Regions from separate parts of the Microbulbifer sp. ABF4_143 genome, predicted to be linked through region 2. Evidence: predicted binding sites of a transcription regulator. Region 2 holds the regulator's gene; each other region holds the start of a gene.

Region 1 (6,422 bases), on a different contig from region 2:
GGTAAAAATGCTTCCGAGGAGATCGCCAGATCCCGCCGCTGTCGCCGCCGGCTCTGGCTCGGCTGGTGGTCGACGCGGGTAAAGTCCGGCAGCCGGCCGCTCTCGTCCGCCAGCACTAGTACCGGCATGGCCGCGTAGCCCACCTGCCGGTAAGTCTCCCCGTCGCCATCGCGGAATATCTCCGCCACCTGCAGGTTCGGCCGGCTCTGCACCTGTACCTGGCGCAGGTCCCCGTGCTGGCTCCGGTGCAGCCCGGCCAGCAGCTGGCGCTGGTACTGGATGCCCGGGTCCGCGCCCTGCGGGTCCAGCTGTAGCAGTTTTCTTTCGCACCACTGCACCGCCACCTTGCGAATCGACTTGCGCGCCTTGATCCAGGACAGCGCAATCGCATCCGGCCGCTCCGGGCACAGCAGCACCTGGCGGTAGCAGTGGCGCAGGTGCGCGCGCGGGTGGCCGGCGGCCGCGAGCAGCTCACGCACACTGCGGTCCCGCTCCGGGGCGGGGCGCTCGGCCAGGGCGGCCTTGTATTCGGCGATGGCCTTGGCGAAGGCCTCCTTGTCTGCGTTTAGTTGCCGGGCCAGGGTGAGGGTGTCGGGCGGTACCGCCAGCAGCCCGGGAATCTGCAGCGTGGCGCGGGCGTCGCCGGCGCCCGGCGGGTCGCAGTAGTCCAGCTGTGCGAAGAGGGCACCGGCGAGGGCGAAGGGCTGGTCGAAACTGCCGCCGAGGCGCTCCGCCGCGTCCCGGGCGAAGGGCGGCTGCAGCAGGTAGTGCTGCCAGGGCTTGGGCGAAGCCTGCAGCCGCTCGACGGACTGGCGCAGGGCCGCGGCACTGGCATGGAGCCGCTCCAGCAGCGGCGGAACAGTCGCCGCCAGTTTGCGGTGATCGGTCATCTATCGGTTTTCCGGTTCAATTCATGGGTAAAATATTAACCCACTTAATAAGCCGTTATCAATTTGCCGTTAACAGCTCCCCACCCACGGAAATACCGCGCCCGGTTGATTGGGGCGGGGGGCTACTGGGCAACTGCCGTCCCGCCTACCATTGCCCGGTATGAACCGCTCGGAATTCAAAGAGGGACTGCTGCGGGTGATGGAGCGCAAGTCGCATTGGGCCTGGCCGGCGTTTACCGGCGGGCAGGTGCCCAAGGAGCGGCTGCATATCCACCTGGAGCAGGAGTACGGCACCTATGTGCGCGACTTCCCGATACTGATCGCGCGCGCCTATACCCAGTGCCCGCTTGCCGCGGTGCGCCGGGAGCTGGCGGAAAACATCTACGAGGAGGAGACCGGCGGCCTGAGCGGCAGCCGGCCGCACCCGGAGCTGTTCCTCGAGTACCCCCGCGGGTTGGGCATGAACCTGGACCGCTTCAAGCATGTGCAGCTGCTGCCGGCGGCGGCGGAGTTCCGCGCGCTGCTGGACGACGCCACCGGAGGTCACGGCTGGGAGGTGGGCGCGGCGGTGACGACGATATTTCTCGAGGGTACGGAATACGAGCGCGGCGAGCTGGAGCCGGGCGCGCCGCGGCGGCCGCAGTTTGCGCCCTCGGAGCATCCGCTGGTCAAACACTACGGCCTGCCGGTGCAGAACCTGGCCCTGAGCCGGGTGCACCACCAGGTGGAGGGCGGGCACCGCAAGGCGGCCTGGCACCTGATGTTGGACTATGTGGACGAATCGGCGCGCCCCCTGGTGCTGCACTGGATGGGGCTGGTGCTGCACGCCTGGCTCAAATACCGCGACGAGGTGGCCGAGCACTGCGGGCTGGTGAAGACGGCGCAGCCGCGACACTGAATTTCCCGCGCCGGATGGCTATAATCCCGCGCTTTCCCAAGCAGTGTCGCAATTTCCATGAACGCCCAAGTCCCCGATCTGTCCGCCATCCACGATTTCCTGCTGTGCCCGACCCCGGACGCCTGGGTGCAGGCGGCCCTGGCGGAGCCGGAGCTGATGCTGGTGGACCACGCCAACTGCGAGAAGAAGGCTGCGGGCACGGCGCTGAACCTGATGTTCCGCTATCTGGACAATTTCGAGCTGCTGAACAAGATGTCGCGCCTGGCGCGGGAGGAGTTGCGCCACTTCGAGCAGGTGCTGGCGATTATGCAGAAACGCGGCATCGACTATCCCCATATCAGCGCCTCCCGCTACGCCGCGGGTCTGCGCGCGCAGGTGCGCTCCCAGGAGCCGGGACGCCTGGTGGACACATTGATCTGCGGCGCCATCATCGAGGCGCGCTCCTGCGAGCGCTTCGCGCGTATAGCGCCGCACCTGGACGAGGAGCTGCAGAAGTTCTACCTGTCACTGCTGAAGTCGGAGGCGCGCCACTTCCGCGATTACCTGACGCTGGCCCGGAAGGCGACAGCCGAGGACATAGAGCCGCGGGTGCGGCAGCTGCTGGAAGTGGAGCGCGAGCTGGTCGAGGGGGAGGACGGCGAATTCCGTTTTCACAGCGGAGTGCCTAAATAGCGTTCCAGCGGCTTGTATTGGTTTGTAGGAGCCCGCTTGCAGGCGAAGGCCGCGGGAGTCCGGTCTTTCGCTGGGCATATCCCAGGGCTCGCTCCGTCGGGCAGCTTCGCTGCGCCAAATCGCCCCCGGCGATTTGATCGCCTGCAAGCAGGCTCCTACAGGGGGCTCAATCCCGGTCGAGTTTTTCCAGCAGGTCGACAAATTCCTGCAGGTCGTGCGCGTTCTGGTAATCGACCGTGTACTTGTTGTGAAAGAAAACGGTCAGCTGCACCCTGGCCGAGTTGATAAACACCGTATAGCCGTCGAAATCCGTACTCACGGTCAGGCCGCGGTAGCGCCAGCCGTCGCCGTCCCTGACGCCTTCCCTGGTGGCCTTGTCGAAGACGCGCAGCGCCTGCTTGACGTCTATCCTGTGTTCCTGTTCCACGATTACGCTCTTTGCCCATTGCCGATACACACTATAGTGTCAGAGGTTACCGGCATTGTCTGCAAGGAGACGGTCATGGGCGAGAGGCTTCCCGACGAATCCCTGAAGCAGCTGTTTACCGAGGCGCGAACACACAGTCACTGGCTCGACAGGCCGGTGAGCGACGAGACGCTGCAGCGGCTCTACGATCTGATGAAAATGGGACCCACCAGCGCCAACTGCTGCCCGGTGCGCATCGTGTTTATCAAAACCAAGGAGGGCAAGGAGCGGCTGCGCCCGGCGCTGAACGAGGGCAACGTCGACAAGACCATGGCCGCGCCGGTCACCGCGATCATCGCCCACGACCTGAAGTTCTACGAATACCTGCCGAAGCTGTTTCCCCACGCGCCGGCGCGGGACTGGTATGTGGACAACTCGGAGCTGGCCGCCGCAACGGCCTTCCGCAACGGCTCGCTGCAGGGCGGCTATTTTATCCTCGCCGCGCGCTCCCTGGGGCTGGACTGCGGCCCCATGTCCGGCTTTGACAACGCGTTGGTGGATCACGAATTCTTCAGCGAGGCTGGCCGCACGCCTGCCTTCCAGCAGGAGCACTGCCCGGACAGCCATATCAAGTCGAATTTCCTCTGCAATCTCGGCTACGGCGACCCGCAGCTGCTGCACCCGCGCGGCCCGCGGTTTGATTTCGACGAGGTGTGCAAGATCCTCTGAGTTTCAACCTGCCGGCCCGCCCGCATCTCCCCCGCTCAAGGATTCGAGAGCGGCGGCCGGGCTTATCGAGACTTCAATTCCGAAAAACCGCCGGGTTATACTGTATATTTGAACAGTTACCGGTGAATCTTCAATGCGCCTGTTTATCGCCGAAAAGCCCAGCCTGGGGCGCGCCATTGCCGCGGTGCTGCCCGGGCCGCAGCGCAGGGAGGAGGGCTGTATCCGCGCCGCCAATGGCGACGTGGTGAGCTGGTGCATCGGGCATCTGCTGGAGCAGGCGGAGCCGGAGGCCTACAGCCCGTCCTACAGGCGCTGGCGCCTGGATGCACTGCCGATAGTGCCGCAGCAGTGGCAGCTGCAACCTAAAAGCGGCACCCGCAAACAGCTGGCGCTGCTGCGCAAACTGGTGAAGGAGGCGGATCAGCTGGTGCACGCCGGCGACCCGGATCGCGAGGGCCAGTTGCTGGTCGACGAGGTGATCGATTACCTCAAGGTACCGGCGGCGAAGAAACAGGCGATGCAGCGCCTGTTGGTCAGCGACCTGAACCCCAGCGCGGTGGCGCGGGCGTTGCAGCAGATGCGCCCCAACCGGGAGTTTGTGCCGCTGTCGGTATCGGCGCTGGCGCGCAGCCGCGCCGACTGGCTGTACGGCATTAATCTGACCCGCGCCTGCACGGTCAAAGGCCAGCAGGGCGGCCTGAAGCAGGTCTTGTCCGTGGGGCGGGTGCAGACGCCGGTGCTGGGCCTGGTAGTGCGCCGCGACGAAGAGATAGCGCGCTTCGTCAGCCGGCCCTATTACGAGGTGCGCGCCGCCATCCATTTAGACAGGTCGCAGCCGCTGAGTTTTTACGCCCTCTGGCAGCCCAGCGAAGCCTGCGCGCCCCACCAGGACGACGAGGGCAGGGTGCTCAACCCCAAGCTGGCGGCCAATGTGGCCAGCCGGATTCGCCAGCAGGTTGCCACCGTCACCCAGGTGCAGCGGCAGCAGAAGACGCAGGCGCCGCCTCTGCCGTACAACCTGTCGGCACTGCAGATAGACGCGGCGAAAGCGTTTGGCCTGAGTGCGAAACAGGTGCTGGATGCCTGCCAGGTGCTGTACGAGAAACACCAGCTGATCACCTATCCGCGCTCTGACTGCCGCTATCTGCCCGCGGAGCATTACGCCGAGCGCCAGCGGATTGGCGGGGCCATCGCGGCCGGCTGCGACGCGCTGCAATCGGTGCACGCAGGCGCCGACTGGTCGCTGCGCAGCAAGGCCTGGAACGACGCCAAGGTGGATGCCCACCACGGGATTATTCCCACCACCAGGCAGGCATCCTGGGCGCGTCTCGGCAGGGTGGAGCAGCAGCTCTATCAGCTGATTGCGCGGCAGTATCTGCTGCAGTTTTATCCGCGGCATCAATACCTGGAGCTGTGCATCGAGCTGAACATTGCCGGCGGCCGCTTTGTGGCCAAAGAGCGCCGAACCCTTGAGCCCGGCTGGAAGCTGGCTGTGCCCGCACGCTCGCCAGTGGAAGAATCCCCGCCGCTGCCCGAGGTGAAAAAAGGGCAGCTGTTGTGGAGTGGCGAGCCCCGCGTGGATGAGAAGCACACCCAGCCTCCAAAACCTTTCAGCGATGCCAGCCTGCTGGCGGCGATGACAGGAATCAATCGCTTTGTGCGCGATGCGGAACTGAAGAAAATCCTGAAAGACACCGACGGCCTGGGTACCGAGGCCACCCGGGCGGGCATCATCGAGCTGCTGTTCAAGCGCGGCTTTTTGCGGCGCCAGGGCAAAAGCATCCATGCCACCGACCTGGGCAGGGCCCTGATCCGGGCGCTGCCGGAAAGCACGGCGGCACCGGATATGACGGCGCAATGGGAGCGCCAGCTGAACGATATCAGCCGGCGGCAGCTGGATTATGAAGGCTTTATGCAGCCCTTGCAGCGGCAATTGCAGGCGCTGGTGCGCCAGGCCAGCGCGCTGGACAGCCGCGCCTTTGCCGGTATCAAGGCACCGGGTGCGCCTGCCGGCTACAGATCCGGCAAGAGGGGCGCAACCGCAAAGCGTTCGGGCAAAAATCGCCCGCGTCGCCGGGCCGGCGGGCGCCGTTCCAGGAGCGAATTGAGTGAAGCCTGACAGCGCGGATATCGCGCCGGAATCCAGGCTTGGCGACTATGCCACCGTCCCGCGGCTGATCCAGCGCAATACCCGCAGATCCCCAGAGCGCCAGCCGCGCAATGTGTACCAGGCGATGCCGATACCGGTGCCGAGCACGACCATGGCGCTCAGAACGTGCAGCGCTTTAAGCGTCAGGTAGAGGTTCATCGGGGCGCAGCCAGTCTCGGTGCCATCGGCGCGTGGAATTCGAGCCGCTCCATCGCGGTAACCACGGAGTAGGGCGTCAGTTCCGCCAGGATCTCATCGACCGTCAGTAGCTGCCAGCAGGCGGTGGCGCCCCGGTGCGGCCAGTCGCCGCGCAGCAGCTTGCGCGCCATGGCCGCGGCCGGGGCGGCGGGAATCCAGGGGCCGTCGCCGTTCAGGCCGAGAGCCTGCCACTGGAATGCGTCGGCTTCGCCGCGCCGGTTCTCGCCTTCGGCGCGCACCAGCATGCCGCCGTGGCAGCTGCCGCCGGGCCAGAGTTTGGCGAGTCTGTGGCCGAGGTGCGCGAGGCCGGGATTGGTGGCGGGCAGGTTCAGCCGCGCCAGGTGCGCGCAGAGTGTCAGCCCGGTCTGCAGTGTGCGCGGCTCGACCCCGGTGGCGAAGCGCGCACTCTGCAGTTCTGGGAGGTGTCGCGGGCAGAGTTCCAGGTCCGGTACGTCGAAGTCGCACAGCCAGCGCTCGCCC
Region 2 (6,422 bases):
CAGATGCAGGCACTGCCCGCGGCGCTGGGCGAGGGCACGGCGGCGGTCTACTACAGCCGCTGGGGGGACGCGCGCCGGCTGCAGTTGGGTTGGATGCTGGAGCGGCAGCGCGTCGAACACGAGATGCACTTCCAGGGCCGCTGGGATTGGCGCAACGGCCGCGCCGCGCCCAAGACCGCCTGGGAGCCTCTGCGGCAGATGCTGGCCCAACTGCCGGAGGACGCCTGCGGCATAGTGGCCTCGCAGAACGGCCTCGGCATCCAGTGGCGCGAAACCGGCGGCGACGCCGCCTACCGCGCGCTGGAATCCGCGCTGAACAATTTCAGGCCCACTATAGAAGAAGCGATAAGACAGCCGAAGGCGGAGGATTGAGGTGCCTTCGAAACCGCTTCTGCGCCCGCGAAAATCTCGTGACCGGCACTGCGAATTTGCGTCACTTGCTTGACCGCACCGGGGGCGGAGCTTATATATTCGCGCAGCGCAAGCCTTAGCCAAGGCGCTGCGAGGTTTGCGAAAGCAGTAAATTTTCTATTTAAAATCAAGTGCTTATGGGTAAATCACTGGTCATCGTCGAATCGCCGGCCAAAGCGAAAACCATCAATAAATACCTCGGCAAGGACTTCGTGGTGAAGTCCAGCGTCGGCCATATTCGCGATTTGCCCACAGGCGGTGGCAGCAAACAGCCGGTCGATGCGAAAGAGCGGGCGCGCCGCGCCGCGGAAACCCGCAAGCTCTCCCCGGAGGCCAAGGAGGCCTACAAGCGCAAGAAGAACCGCGAACAGCTGATCAAGCGCATGGGGATAGATCCGGACCACGACTGGGCCGCCCACTATGAAATCCTGCCCGGCAAGGAAAAGGTGGTCAGCGAACTGCGCAAACTCGCCGCCGAGGCGGACCATATCTACCTGGCGACGGACTTGGACCGCGAGGGGGAGGCCATCGCCTGGCACCTGCGCGAGGCCATCGGCGGCGACGAGGAGCGCTACCGCAGGGTGGTGTTTAACGAAATCACCAAGTCCGCGATCCAGGAGGCCTTCAAGGATCCGGGGCGCTTGAATATCAATCGTGTCAACGCCCAGCAGGCGCGGCGCTTCCTCGACCGCATCGTCGGCTATATGGTATCGCCGTTGCTGTGGGAGAAGGTCGCGCGCGGACTCTCCGCCGGCCGCGTGCAGTCGGTGGCGGTGCGTTTGGTGGTCGAGCGCGAGCGCGAGATCCGCGCCTTTATCCCGGAAGAGTACTGGACCATCGCCGCGGATACCGAGACCGCCAAGGCGAACCCGCTGCGCCTGGAGGTCAAGAAGCAGGCCGGGGAGGCCTTCCGCCCCACCAATGAGGCCCAGGCCAGCGCCGCCGCCAAGGCGCTCGCCGCGAGCGAGTTCGTCGTCAGCGCGCGGGATGACAAGCCCACCAGCTCCAAGCCGTCGGCGCCGTTTATTACCTCGACGCTGCAGCAGGCCGCGAGCAACCGCCTCGGTTTCAGCGTCAAGAAGACCATGATGCTGGCGCAGCGCCTGTACGAAGCGGGGCATATCACTTATATGCGAACCGATTCCACCAACCTCAGCAAGGAGGCCGTGGAGTCGGTGCGGGAGTTTATCGGCCAGAACTACGGCGACAAATACCTGCCCGAGAGCCCGAACAGCTACAGCAGTAAAGAGGGCGCCCAGGAGGCGCACGAGGCGATCCGCCCATCCGACGTGCGGGTTCAGCCGAATATGCTCACCGGTGTCGAGCGGGACGCGGAGCGGCTGTACAACCTGATCTGGCAGCAGTTCGTCGCCTGCCAGATGACGCCGGCCCAGTTCACCTCCACCTCCATCACGGTCAGCGCCGGCGACTTCGAGCTGCGTGCCCGCGGCCGCGTGATCCGCTTCGACGGCTTCCTGAAAGTGGCGCCGCCGGTCAGCAAAAAGGATGAAGACCTGGTTCTGCCGGATGTGAAAGTGGGGGAGAAACTCTCGCTGAAGAAACTGGATCCGAAGCAGCACTTCACCAAGCCGCCGGCGCGCTACAGCGAAGCGGCGCTGGTCAAGGAGCTGGAAAAACGCGGTATCGGCCGCCCGTCCACCTACGCCTCGATTATCTCCACCATTCAGGAGCGCGGCTATGTGCGGCTGGAAAACCGGCGTTTCTACGCGGAAAAAATGGGGGATATCGTCACCGACCGCCTCAGCGAAAGCTTCAAAAACCTGATGGACTACGGCTTCACCGCCAGTCTGGAGGAATCCCTGGATGCGGTGGCTGAAGGCGATAAGGGCTGGAAGGAGCTGCTCGACGAGTTTTACAAAGATTTCTCCGCGCGCCTGGAAAAGGCCCAGGCCGCCGAGGGCGGCATGCGCCGCAATACCCCCACCGACACGGATATCGAGTGCAGCAAGTGCGGCCGCCATATGCAGATCCGCACCGGCTCCACCGGCGTCTTCCTCGGCTGTTCCGGTTACGGGCTGCCGCCCAAGGAACGCTGCACCAATACCATGAACCTGGTGTCCGGCGACGAGGCGGTGGACGCGGACAAGGACGAGGAGGCGGAATCCCGCCAACTGCGCGAAAAGCGCCGCTGCGCCAAGTGCGGCACGGCGATGGACAGCTACCTGCTGGACGAGCAGCGCAAGCTGCATATCTGCGGCAACAATCCGGACTGCCCCGGCTACGAGGTGGAGAAGGGCACCTTCAAGATCAAGGGGTACGACGGCCCGGTGATCGAGTGCGACAAGTGTGGGGCCGATATGCAGTTGAAGTCCGGCCGCTTCGGCAAATACTTCGGCTGCACCAGTGAAAGCTGCAAGAATACCCGCAAGCTGCTCAAGAACGGCCAGCCGGCACCGCCGAAAATGGATCCGGTGCCGATGCCGGAGCTGGCCTGTGAGAAGGTGGACGATCACTACATTCTGCGCGACGGCGCCTCGGGTCTGTTCCTGGCCGCGAGCCAGTTCCCGAAAAACCGCGAGACCCGCGCGCCGCGGGTGAAGGAACTGTTGCCGCACAAGAGCGAGATAGACCCCAAATACAGTTTCCTGTTCTCGGCGCCGACGGAAGACGACCAGGGGCGCGACACGGTGGTGCGCTTCAGCCGCAAGACGCAGGAGCAGTATGTGCAGTCGGAAGAAGAGGGCAAGGCCACCGGCTGGCGCGCGTTTTATCGCGACGGCAAATGGCAGGTTGAGGCAGGCAGCAAGTCCGGCGGCGCCAAGCGCAAGCCGGTGCGCAAGAAAGCGGCGGCGAAGAGCAAATGAGCAATCCCTATACCGGCTCGGTGGCCTCCGCGCTGCGCAAGAGCCAGCTGTTACTGGAAACGGCGTGTGAAGAGCCGCTGCAGCGCGCCGCGCTGCAGGAGGCCGCGGTGTTGCAGCTGTGGCGGGCCTACCGCGCCTTCCTGGCTGAAATCGCCTTTCAGCTGCACCTGGACGCCGAGCCGGAATCCGCACAGGCGCTGGCCGAGCGCGCTCGCGCGCTCGGCAAACCCTGCGGAGAGGCCGTCGAGCTGCAGGAGCTGTCGGCAGACCCCGACAGCTGGCTCGCGGGGCTGCAGTCCGCCTGGGTGCAGTTGTGGAGCTTTTCCACCGAGGGGGGCAGCCAGCGTCAGGCGGCCAATCTGATTCCGGCGCGGAATCTGACCGCGGCCGGCCCGCCCTCTCTCAGCGACGAGCTTTTGCGCGCCTGGCAGCGCGCGCTCGCCGAGCTGGTGCAGCGCCAGCGCGCCCAGTCGGAAGAGTGGTAGCGGCTTTTCCATTTTTCCGCCCACAAATGCCCCTACGCCGCGCTGAAACTACCGCAGTGCCTGTGTTACACTGCGCGAAAAATTGATGTGCTGTTGAGGGAGAAGCGAATGTCCTCCGAGACTTTTGAAATTATCGAACTGGCCAACGGGGATGTGGCGCTGCGCCGCGCCGGCCAGAAGGAGGACCCGCTGGTGCGTATCCACTTCTCGGCGGAGAGCCTGCACTTTCTGCGCGAACACAAGGTGGCCATTGCCCGTGCGATGCTGGAGGCGGGTATTGAGGCGGTGCAGAATCTGGACGACCTGGAGCCCGGTTACTTCGACGAAGACGACGAACTGATGCCGATCAACCACACGGTGCACTAAGTGGTGAGCTGATTCCCCGCTGTAGGCGCGGCCGTTGGCCGCGACCACAGGCTCCGGGAATCTGAAAGGCAAGATCGCGGCCAGCGGCCGCGCCTACACTAAAAGCTATAGCGCGTATTCATCTTCCATCATTCATCATTCCCTCATGGGCTCTGGCGAATCACACCCACCGCCAGGCCTTCGATCGCGAAACTCTTATCCCGCATATCCACCTGGATCACGTCGAAATCCTCGTTCTCCGGCAGTAGCTGCACCGTGGCCTGGTTGCCCTTGCGGCGGAAGCGCTTGACCGTCACCTCATCCTCGATGCGCGCGACGACTATCTGGCCGTTGCGGGCTTGATCCGTTTTCTGCACCGCCAGCAGGTCGCCGTCGAGAATGCCCGCATCGCGCATGCTCATGCCGTGCACCCGCAGGAGATAGTCGGCCGGCGGGTGGAAGAAGTCTGCCGGGAGATCGCAGTAGTCCTCGATATTCTCCTCCGCCAGGATCGGGTTGCCCGCGGCCACGCGGCCGACAATGGGGAGCCCCGTCTGGTGGTCGGGGATGCGGATCCCGCGGGAGGCCCCGGCGACCATTTCGATGGCGCCCTTGCGCGCGAGTGCCTTCAGGTGTTCCTCCGCCGCGTTGGGGGAGCGGAAGCCCAGTTCCTGGGCGATCTCCGCCCGCGTGGGCGGGTAACCGGTTTCGTCCAGGTAGGCTTTGATCAATTCCAGAACCTGGGCCTGGCGCGCTGTGAGGTTGCTCATAGGGTCACCTAATCTGTTTCTGTATTTTTATACAGTTGCTGGGATTATATACAGATTTTGCAGCTGCGCAATCTCCATCGATAGGTCGCGAAAGCTGCTACATTGAAGGGGAAAGAACAGCGGGGAAAAAAGATCGCGGAATTTGGTGACAACGAGGAAGAACAATAATGCTAGATGCAAAAATGCCAGAGGCCTGGCGCGTGCTGCGCATTCAGTCGGAATTGGTGGATGGAATAGAGCGGCTCGTCGCCTTGAGTGGCGCCGTTACCGTATTCGGTGGCGCGCGCTTTGCCGAGGACTCGCCGGAATACAAGCAGGGCGTCAGGCTGGGTGAGCTGCTGGCCGCCGAGGGAATACCGGTGATCACCGGCGGCGGACCGGGATTGATGGAAGCCTGCAACCGCGGCGCCTATCCGCAGCCGGGTACTTCCATCGGCCTGAATATCGAGCTGCCGTTCGAGCAGAAGGCCAACCCCTACCAGGATATCAGCCTGAATTTCCGCTACTTTTTCGTACGCAAATTCATGTTCGTGAAGCACGCGGTGGGTTTTGTCGGGTTGCCGGGGGGGTACGGCACGCTGGACGAGCTGTTCGAGGCGCTGACCCTGGTGCAAACCCAGAAAGTGCGCCGCTTCCCGATCGTGCTGGTGGGCAAGCGCTACTGGTCCGGGCTGCACGGTTGGCTGGTCGATACCGTGCTCGAGCACGCCTGCATTGACTCATCCGACCTGGACCTGTTCCATATCGTCGATACCGTGGATGAGGCGGCGGAGCTGGTTATCGAATATATCAAGTCGCGGGAGTAGGGCTGGTGTCCTGCGCCTGCCGTCGGGGGCATCAAAACGGTGATTCGTCGGTGCCGATAAAGCTCTCGCCCTCGATGGTGTCCACGGGGCTGAGGCCCGCCGACAGATCGGTCCCGCCGGAGGCGGAATCCTGCTCCAGGGCGCTGACGCCGTAGGCGATATTGGCGTCCTCCGGTGGTGCGGCGCCTATCACCGGCAGGCCCTGCCACTGCTCGAGCTCTATCTCGTCCAGGGTGCCATCCAGATACTGAATCTCCACCGTCTGCTGGAATTCGTCGATGGCCACCACTTCAAACAGCTGGCCGCTGTCGAGATCCTCGAACCAGTTGCCGATTTCCGGTTGCAGATGTGCCATGGCCTTTGCCCCTGCTGCTTTCCTCTCAATCTAGTGTCTGCCCCTGTGGCTCGGTAACGGCGTCAGCTGGCGCGGAATATGCTAATCTGCGGGTAACTAAACAGTTGTTTTAAATGTTGGTTTGAACCCTATGAGCCAGACGGATACCGTCAGCCGAATCCTAGACGCGGCGGAGGTGCTGTTCGCCGAGCGCGGCTTTACCGAGACCTCCCTGCGTACCATCACCAGTACCGCCGGCGTCAACCTGGCTGCTGTAAATTACCACTTTGGCTCCAAAAAGGAATTGATCCAGGCGGTTTTCGAGCGCTTTTTGACGCCTTTTACCGATGCCCTGGCGGCGGAGCTGGACAGGCGCGCCGCCGCCGGCGGCGCGCTGACCGTCGAGGCGCTGCTGGAGAGCCTGTACCGCGTCGGTATGGGGAGTC
Region 3 (6,422 bases), on a different contig from region 2:
GCGGGCCCGAGGCCTCGGTCAGCTTGTTGGTGGCGGCTTCCATCGCGGCCTTGTCGTTGCCTTTGACCGCCTCCTCGGCCTCCTTGATGGCGGCTTCGATCGCGGACTTCTCATCCGCGGTGGCCTTGTCGCCGGCCTCCTCGAGGGTCTTCTTGGTGGCGGAGATCAGGCCGTCGAGGGTGTTGCGCGCCTGCACCAGCTCCTCGAACTGCTTGTCCTGCTCGGCGTGGGCCTCGGCGTCGGCGACCATCTTCTCGATCTCCTCCTCGGACAGGCCGGAGGAGGCCTTGATCACGATGGACTGCTCCTTGCCGGTGGCCTTGTCCTTGGCGTGCACGTGCAGTATGCCGTTGGCGTCGATATCGAAGGTCACCTCGATCTGCGGCACGCCGCGCGGCGCCGGCGGAATATCGGTCAAATCGAAGCGGCCCAGAGACTTGTTCTCGGACGCCTGCTTGCGCTCACCCTGTACCACATGGATGGTCACCGCGGTCTGATTGTCCTCGGCGGTGGAGAACACCTGCGACTTCTTGGTCGGAATGGTGGTGTTCTTGTCGATCAGCGGGGTGGCCACGCCGCCCATGGTTTCGATACCCAGAGTCAGCGGAGTCACGTCCAGCAGCAGTACGTCTTTCACGTCGCCGCCCAGTACCGCACCCTGGATAGCGGCGCCCATGGCCACGGCCTCGTCCGGGTTCACATCCTTGCGCGGCTCCTTGCCGAAGAACTCGCTGACCTTCTTCTGCACCAGCGGCATACGGGTCTGGCCGCCCACCAGGATCACGTCGTCGACACCGGACGCAGCCAGATCGGCGTCGCGCAGGGCGATCTTGACCGGTTCGATGGTGCGGTCCACCAGATCCTCCACCAGGCTCTCCAGCTTGGCGCGGGTCAGCTTGACCACCAGGTGTTTCGGACCTGTGGCGTCGGCGGTGATGTAGGGCAGGTTCACCTCGGTCTGCTGGCTGGAGGACAGCTCGATCTTGGCCTTCTCGGCCGCCTCCTTCAGGCGCTGCATGGCCAGCGGGTCGCCGGACAGGTCGATACCCTGGTCCTTCTTGAACTCATCCGCCAGATAGTTGATCAGGCGCAGGTCGAAGTCCTCGCCGCCGAGGAAGGTGTCGCCGTTGGTGGACAGCACCTCGAACTGCATTTCGCCGTCGACGTCGGCGATCTCGATGATGGAGATATCGAAGGTACCGCCACCCAGGTCGTAGACCGCCACGGTGCGGTCGCCGCCCTTCTTGTCCAGGCCGTAGGCCAGCGCGGCCGCGGTCGGCTCGTTGATGATGCGCTTCACGTCCAGGCCGGCGATGCGGCCGGCGTCCTTGGTGGCCTGGCGCTGGGAATCGTTGAAGTAGGCCGGCACGGTGATAACCGCCGCCTCGACCTTCTCACCGAGGAAGTCCTCGGCGGTCTTCTTCATCTTCTTCAGCACCTCGGCGGAGATCTGCGGCGGCGCCTTCTTCTCGCCCTTCACCTCCACCCAGGCGTCGCCGTTGTCGGCCTCGACGATCTTGTAGGGCACCATCTTGATGTCCTTCTGCACCACGTCGTCCTTGAAGCGGCGGCCGATCAGGCGCTTGACTGCGAACAGGGTGTTCGACGGGTTGGTGACCGCCTGGCGCTTGGCGGACTGGCCCACCAGCACCTCGTTGTCGTCGGTAAAGGCGACGATGGACGGCGTGGTGCGGTCGCCCTCCGCGTTCTCGATCACGCGCGCCTTGTCACCTTCCAGCACCGCGACGCAGCTGTTGGTGGTACCCAGGTCGATGCCGATAATTTTTCCCATCTGTTCAATTCCTCGCTTGCGTTTCGCGCCGTCGGCTCCCGGAGCCTGCCGCGCGTTTGTATACTGTGATGCCAGCTATATTGGTGCCGGCCTTAGGATTTCAAGGGCTCTCTTGCCCGATACTCCAGGGCGCCCTCAGGGGGCCTTGCTCACCACCACCATGGCCGGGCGCACCAGGCGGCCGTTCAGGCGGTAGCCCTTCTGGAAGACCTCCAGCACGGTATTCGGCTCCACGTCGCCGTTCGGCACCTGGGTCATGGCCTGGTGCAGTTCCGGGTCAAAGGGCTCGCCGGCCGGGTCCACCACTTCCACCGCGTACTTGGCCAGGGTGTCGACAAAGGACTTGTGGGTCAGCGCCACCCCCTCGGCGATGGCCTTGCTGACCTCGTCACTGGCGTCGATGCTGGCCAGGGCCCGCTCCAGGTTGTCCACCACCGGCAGCAGGTCCTGCAGCAGCTTCTCCACCGCGAACTTGTGCGCCTTCTCCACGTCCTGCTGGGCGCGGCGGCGGGCGTTCTGCGCCTCCGCCTGGGCGCGCAGGACCTGATCCTTCTGCAGCGCCAGCTGCTCCTGCAGCTTGACGATTTCCTCGTGCAACGCGTCTGCGCTCTCCGCATCCGCGTGCAGGGCCTCTTCGGCCCGGTGCTGCTCCTCCTCGGTGGGCGCCTCTATTTCGGCGGATGCCACCTCCTCAGCGGGGGTGTGCTCGTCGGTCAGCACCTCCTCGTCCCCCTGCACCTTGGGCTCCTGAACCTGATCTTCTTCGCTGCGCTCTTTGGCCACTGCTCTCTCCGTCGCGTCGACTGTCAGTTGATGAGATTGCGCCCGATTCACGGGCAATGCAGCCCTATATGGGGCCTTGCCCCTACACTTCAAGTGGACTTGTTTCGCCGCCGGCCATCGGAGAGTAATGTGACACCGGCCCTATAGCTAACCAGCATCAATTACTGTATAAATAACCACTAATTCGCGCCCAGGCGCCAACCGATAAAAACGGCCACAGAAGCTATGTTGCTGCACCTGTCTATCAGCCAATTCACCCTGGTGGACCAACTGGAGCTGGAATTCGGCCCCGGCACCAGCACCCTGACCGGCGAGACCGGCGCCGGCAAGTCCATCACCCTCGACGCCCTCGGGCTGGCCCTGGGGGACCGCGGTAACGCCGAGCTGGTCCGCGCCGGCAGCCCGCGCGCCGACATCAGCGCCACCTTCGATATCGGCGAGCAACCATCGGCCGCCGCCTGGCTCGAGGAGCAGGAGCTGGACGCCGGGCGCGAAGTGATACTGCGCCGCACCATCGGTGCCGACGGCCGCTCCCGCGCCTATATCAACGGCCAGCCGGTGACCCTGCTGCAGCTGCGCGCGCTGGGGGAACAGCTGATCGACATCCACAGCCAGCACGAGCACCAGTCGCTGCTGAAGAAAGACACCCACCGCCGCCTGCTGGACGAGTACGCCCGCGCCCAGGAGCTGGCCGCCGAGACCCGCATCCACTTCAAAACCTGGCAGGACCAGTACCGCCGCTACCGGGCCCTGGCGGACAGCGCCGAGGAGACGGAGGCGCGCCGCCAGCTGCTGCAATATCAGCTCGAGGAACTGGAGCAGCTGGACCTGCAGGCGGACGAGATAGAGGCGCTGGAGAGCGAACAGCGCCAACTGGCCAACGCGGGGCAGATACTGAGCGGCAGCTACCAGCTGGCGGCGCTGCTGTCCGGCGGCGAGGGGGATATCGCCGAACAGCTGCACCGCGCGCTGCAGCTGCTGTCGGCCATGCCGGAGCAGTCGCCGGCGCTGGCGGAAGTGGCGCAGATGCTCGACAGCGCCCGCATTCAGGTGGACGAGGCCGCCAGCACCCTGTCGCGGCATATCGACCGCTTCGAGATGGACCCGGAGCGCCTGGCCGAGGTGGAGGAGCGCCTCAGCGCCATCTACCAGGCCGCGCGCAAGCACCGCGTGCAGCCGGGCGAACTGCCGGCACTGCAGCAGCAGCTGCAGGCGGAGCTGGACGAGATAGGCGCGCCGGACGCGCTGGACAGGCTCGCCGCCGAGTGCGAGGCCCTGGAGGCCCGCTATCGCGAGACCGCCGGCAGGCTGAGCGAACTGCGCAAAAAGGCTGCCACCGAGCTGGCCGAGGCCGTCAACCGCCAACTGGCGGAACTGGCCATGCCCCACGCGCGCGTGGAGCTGGCCCTGCGCCCGCAGGAGAAACCCACCGCCAGCGGCCTCGAGGAGGTAGAGATACTGATCGCGACCAACCCCGGCCAGCCGCCGCGGGCGCTCGGCAAGATCGCCTCCGGTGGCGAGTTGTCCCGGGTCAGCCTGGCGATCCAGGTGGTCACCGCACAGACTTCGCGCACGCCGACGCTGGTGTTCGACGAGGTGGACGTGGGCATCGGCGGCGCCACCGGCGATGTGGTCGGGCGCCTGCTGCGCCAGCTGGGCGAGACGCGCAACGGGCGCGCCGGCCAGGTGATCTGCGTGACCCACCTGGCCCAGGTGGCGGCGCGGGCCCACAGGCACTACCTGGTGGAGAAGCACAGCGACGGCGACAGCGCCTTCGTCTCCCTGCGCGAACTGCAGGGCGACGAGCGCCGCGCGGAGATAGCCCGCATGCTCGGCGGCGAGACCACGGCCCAGTCCCTGGCCCACGCCGGCGAGATGCTCACGCGCAGCTGATGCCCCGCGCACCAGGGCCGAAAATGACCGGGAATGGCGCCTAAAGTCACATTATACTGTGGCGCCCAGAGTCAACTTCGGCTGCGCAGATGCAAAGAACCATTTTCAACACCCCCATAGTGACCCCCCTGCTGCGCCAGGTCGCCAGGCTGCTGTTGAAGCTGCACGGCTGGCGCGTGGTCTGCGACCAGCAGGCGCTGAAACTCAGGAAATACGTGCTGCTGGGCGCCCCCCACACCAGCAACTGGGACGGCTACTACTTTATCCTCGCCGCGCTGAAGCTGGGTCTGACGCCCCGCTGGATGGGCAAGGACAAGCTGTTCAAATTCCCGCTCGGCGCCACCATGCGCTGGTTCGGCGGTATCGCGGTGGACCGCAGCAAGGCCAACAATCTTGTGGATGCAACCGTCAAGCAGTTCGATGCCAGCGACGAGCTGATCATCGCGGTGCCGCCCGAGGGCACACGCGGCACCGCCGGGCGCTGGAAGACCGGCTTCTACCATATCGCCCGCGGCGCGCGGGTACCGGTGGTCTGCGGCTTTATCAATTTTCCGCAAAAGGAAGTGGGCCTGGGCCCGGTGATGGAGATGGGCGGGAACCTGATGGCGGAGTTGGCCAGGTTTCGGGACTTCTACGCGGGCAAGATCGGCAAGTTCCCGGAGCGCTACACGCCGCCGGCCTGACCTGCCCCCTCGAAAACCCAATGTAGGAGCGGCCCGTGGCCGCGATCGCGACAGCGGGCTCAGCGCGAGCCCAGCTATTGATCGCGGCCACGGGCCGCTCCTACAAAGAGTCTGCAACTCTCAGCCCGCACAGGCAGCCCGCACAGGCGAACACGAGGTTCGCTCCAGATATTCGCGGCACCTTCGGCCCCTACTTTAAGCTCCCTTTTAAGCTTCCTTCTTCTTGACGTAGAGCACCAGGCTGTGACCGGTCAGCTCGTAGCCGTGCTCCTCGGCGATCTGCTTCTGCAGCTTTTCGATCTCCTCGTTGTGGAATTCGATCACCTTGCCGGTGTCGGTACACACCATATGATCGTGGTGGTCGCCGCGATCCAGCTCGAACACCGAATGGCCGCCGTCGAAGTTGTGGCGCATCACCAGACCCGCGCTTTCGAACTGGGTCAGGACCCGGTAGACGGTGGCCAGCCCGACATCTTCGCCCGCCTCGAGCAGCATCTTGTAGACATCCTCCGCGCTCAGGTGCTGTTCGCTGGCACTCTCCAGCAGCTGAAGGATTTTGACTCGGGGCAATGTGACTTTGAGGCCGGCCTTGCGCAGTTCCTGGTTTTCGTTAGACATGAATTCGAGTTTCCCGGCAGGATTTTCTAATTTTCGGTGTATTCAACCGCTCGCCATCCGACGCCGCATGCGCGTCTGTCAGCAGGCGAACACTTCGGGTATTATCCCATGCCCAGCGGAGTCAGCGGAACCCCGGGCGGCTGCGCGGCGGGTGTATCCCCGGGCGCGGGGAACTTTCCTCGCCGGCGGGCGCCTATTCTGATTTGAGCGCAAACGCCGCCAGCCCGGGAAGTGCCACCGCTGACCGTCAAACCATAATGGAGCAATGAATGCCGTCTAGCCTGAGAATTCTCGCCATTGCGGGCCTGTGCGCCCTGCTCGGCGCCTGCAGTCTGTTCAAGTTCCCCGGCGTGCACCGCATCGAGGTGCAGCAGGGCAATATCATCACCCAGGAGATGGTCGACCAGTTGAAGCCGGGCATGACCCGCCGCCAGGTGCGCTTCGTGCTCGGCACACCGCTGCTGGAAGACACCTTCAACCCCAACCGCTGGGACTATGTCAATCGCGTGCGCGACCCCAAGGGGGAGGTCACCCAGAAGCGTTTCACCGTCTACTTCAACGGCGACATTCTGATCGCCACCGGCGGCGACTGGCAGCCGGCCGGCTGGCCGTAGCCGCGCGGGGCTGGACCGCTGCAAAACAGCCTCGCCCAT

The links. The regulator LexA, encoded in region 2, represses DNA repair genes until DNA is damaged. The targets are predictions, from matches to a motif close to ACTGTNTNTANANACAGT.
Region 1: ACXAF3_RS16110 (DNA topoisomerase III) is a predicted target of LexA. The motif match lies at 3,695-3,712, and genes of this name have one in related genera.
Region 3: recN (DNA repair protein RecN) is a predicted target of LexA. The motif match lies at 2,739-2,756, and genes of this name have one in related genera.

What each region holds. Positions count from the first base shown of each region.
Region 1 covers NZ_JBSWWT010000025.1:3,678-10,099, forward strand. The annotation lists gene ACXAF3_RS16085 (hypothetical protein) at 1-890, opposite strand, end outside; gene ACXAF3_RS16090 (iron-containing redox enzyme family protein) at 1,051-1,788, shown strand; gene ACXAF3_RS16095 (MiaE family protein) at 1,846-2,460, shown strand; gene ACXAF3_RS16100 (DUF3081 family protein) at 2,627-2,887, opposite strand; gene ACXAF3_RS16105 (malonic semialdehyde reductase) at 2,963-3,595, shown strand; gene ACXAF3_RS16110 (DNA topoisomerase III) at 3,729-5,714, shown strand; gene ACXAF3_RS16115 (DUF2269 family protein) at 5,751-5,903, opposite strand; gene ACXAF3_RS16120 (saccharopine dehydrogenase family protein) at 5,900-6,422, opposite strand, start outside.
Region 2 covers NZ_JBSWWT010000010.1:289-6,710, forward strand. The annotation lists gene ACXAF3_RS09450 (hypothetical protein) at 1-372, shown strand, start outside; gene topA (type I DNA topoisomerase) at 549-3,236, shown strand; gene ACXAF3_RS09460 (DUF6586 family protein) at 3,233-3,721, shown strand; gene ACXAF3_RS09465 (hypothetical protein) at 3,830-4,087, shown strand; gene lexA (transcriptional repressor LexA) at 4,231-4,836, opposite strand; gene ACXAF3_RS09475 (LOG family protein) at 5,004-5,642, shown strand; gene ACXAF3_RS09480 (DUF6763 family protein) at 5,674-5,997, opposite strand; gene ACXAF3_RS09485 (TetR/AcrR family transcriptional regulator) at 6,128-6,422, shown strand, end outside.
Region 3 covers NZ_JBSWWT010000021.1:59,654-66,075, reverse strand. The annotation lists gene dnaK (molecular chaperone DnaK) at 1-1,792, opposite strand, end outside; gene grpE (nucleotide exchange factor GrpE) at 1,928-2,575, opposite strand; gene recN (DNA repair protein RecN) at 2,801-4,468, shown strand; gene ACXAF3_RS15245 (1-acyl-sn-glycerol-3-phosphate acyltransferase) at 4,558-5,151, shown strand; gene fur (ferric iron uptake transcriptional regulator) at 5,359-5,769, opposite strand; gene ACXAF3_RS15235 (outer membrane protein assembly factor BamE) at 6,039-6,383, shown strand.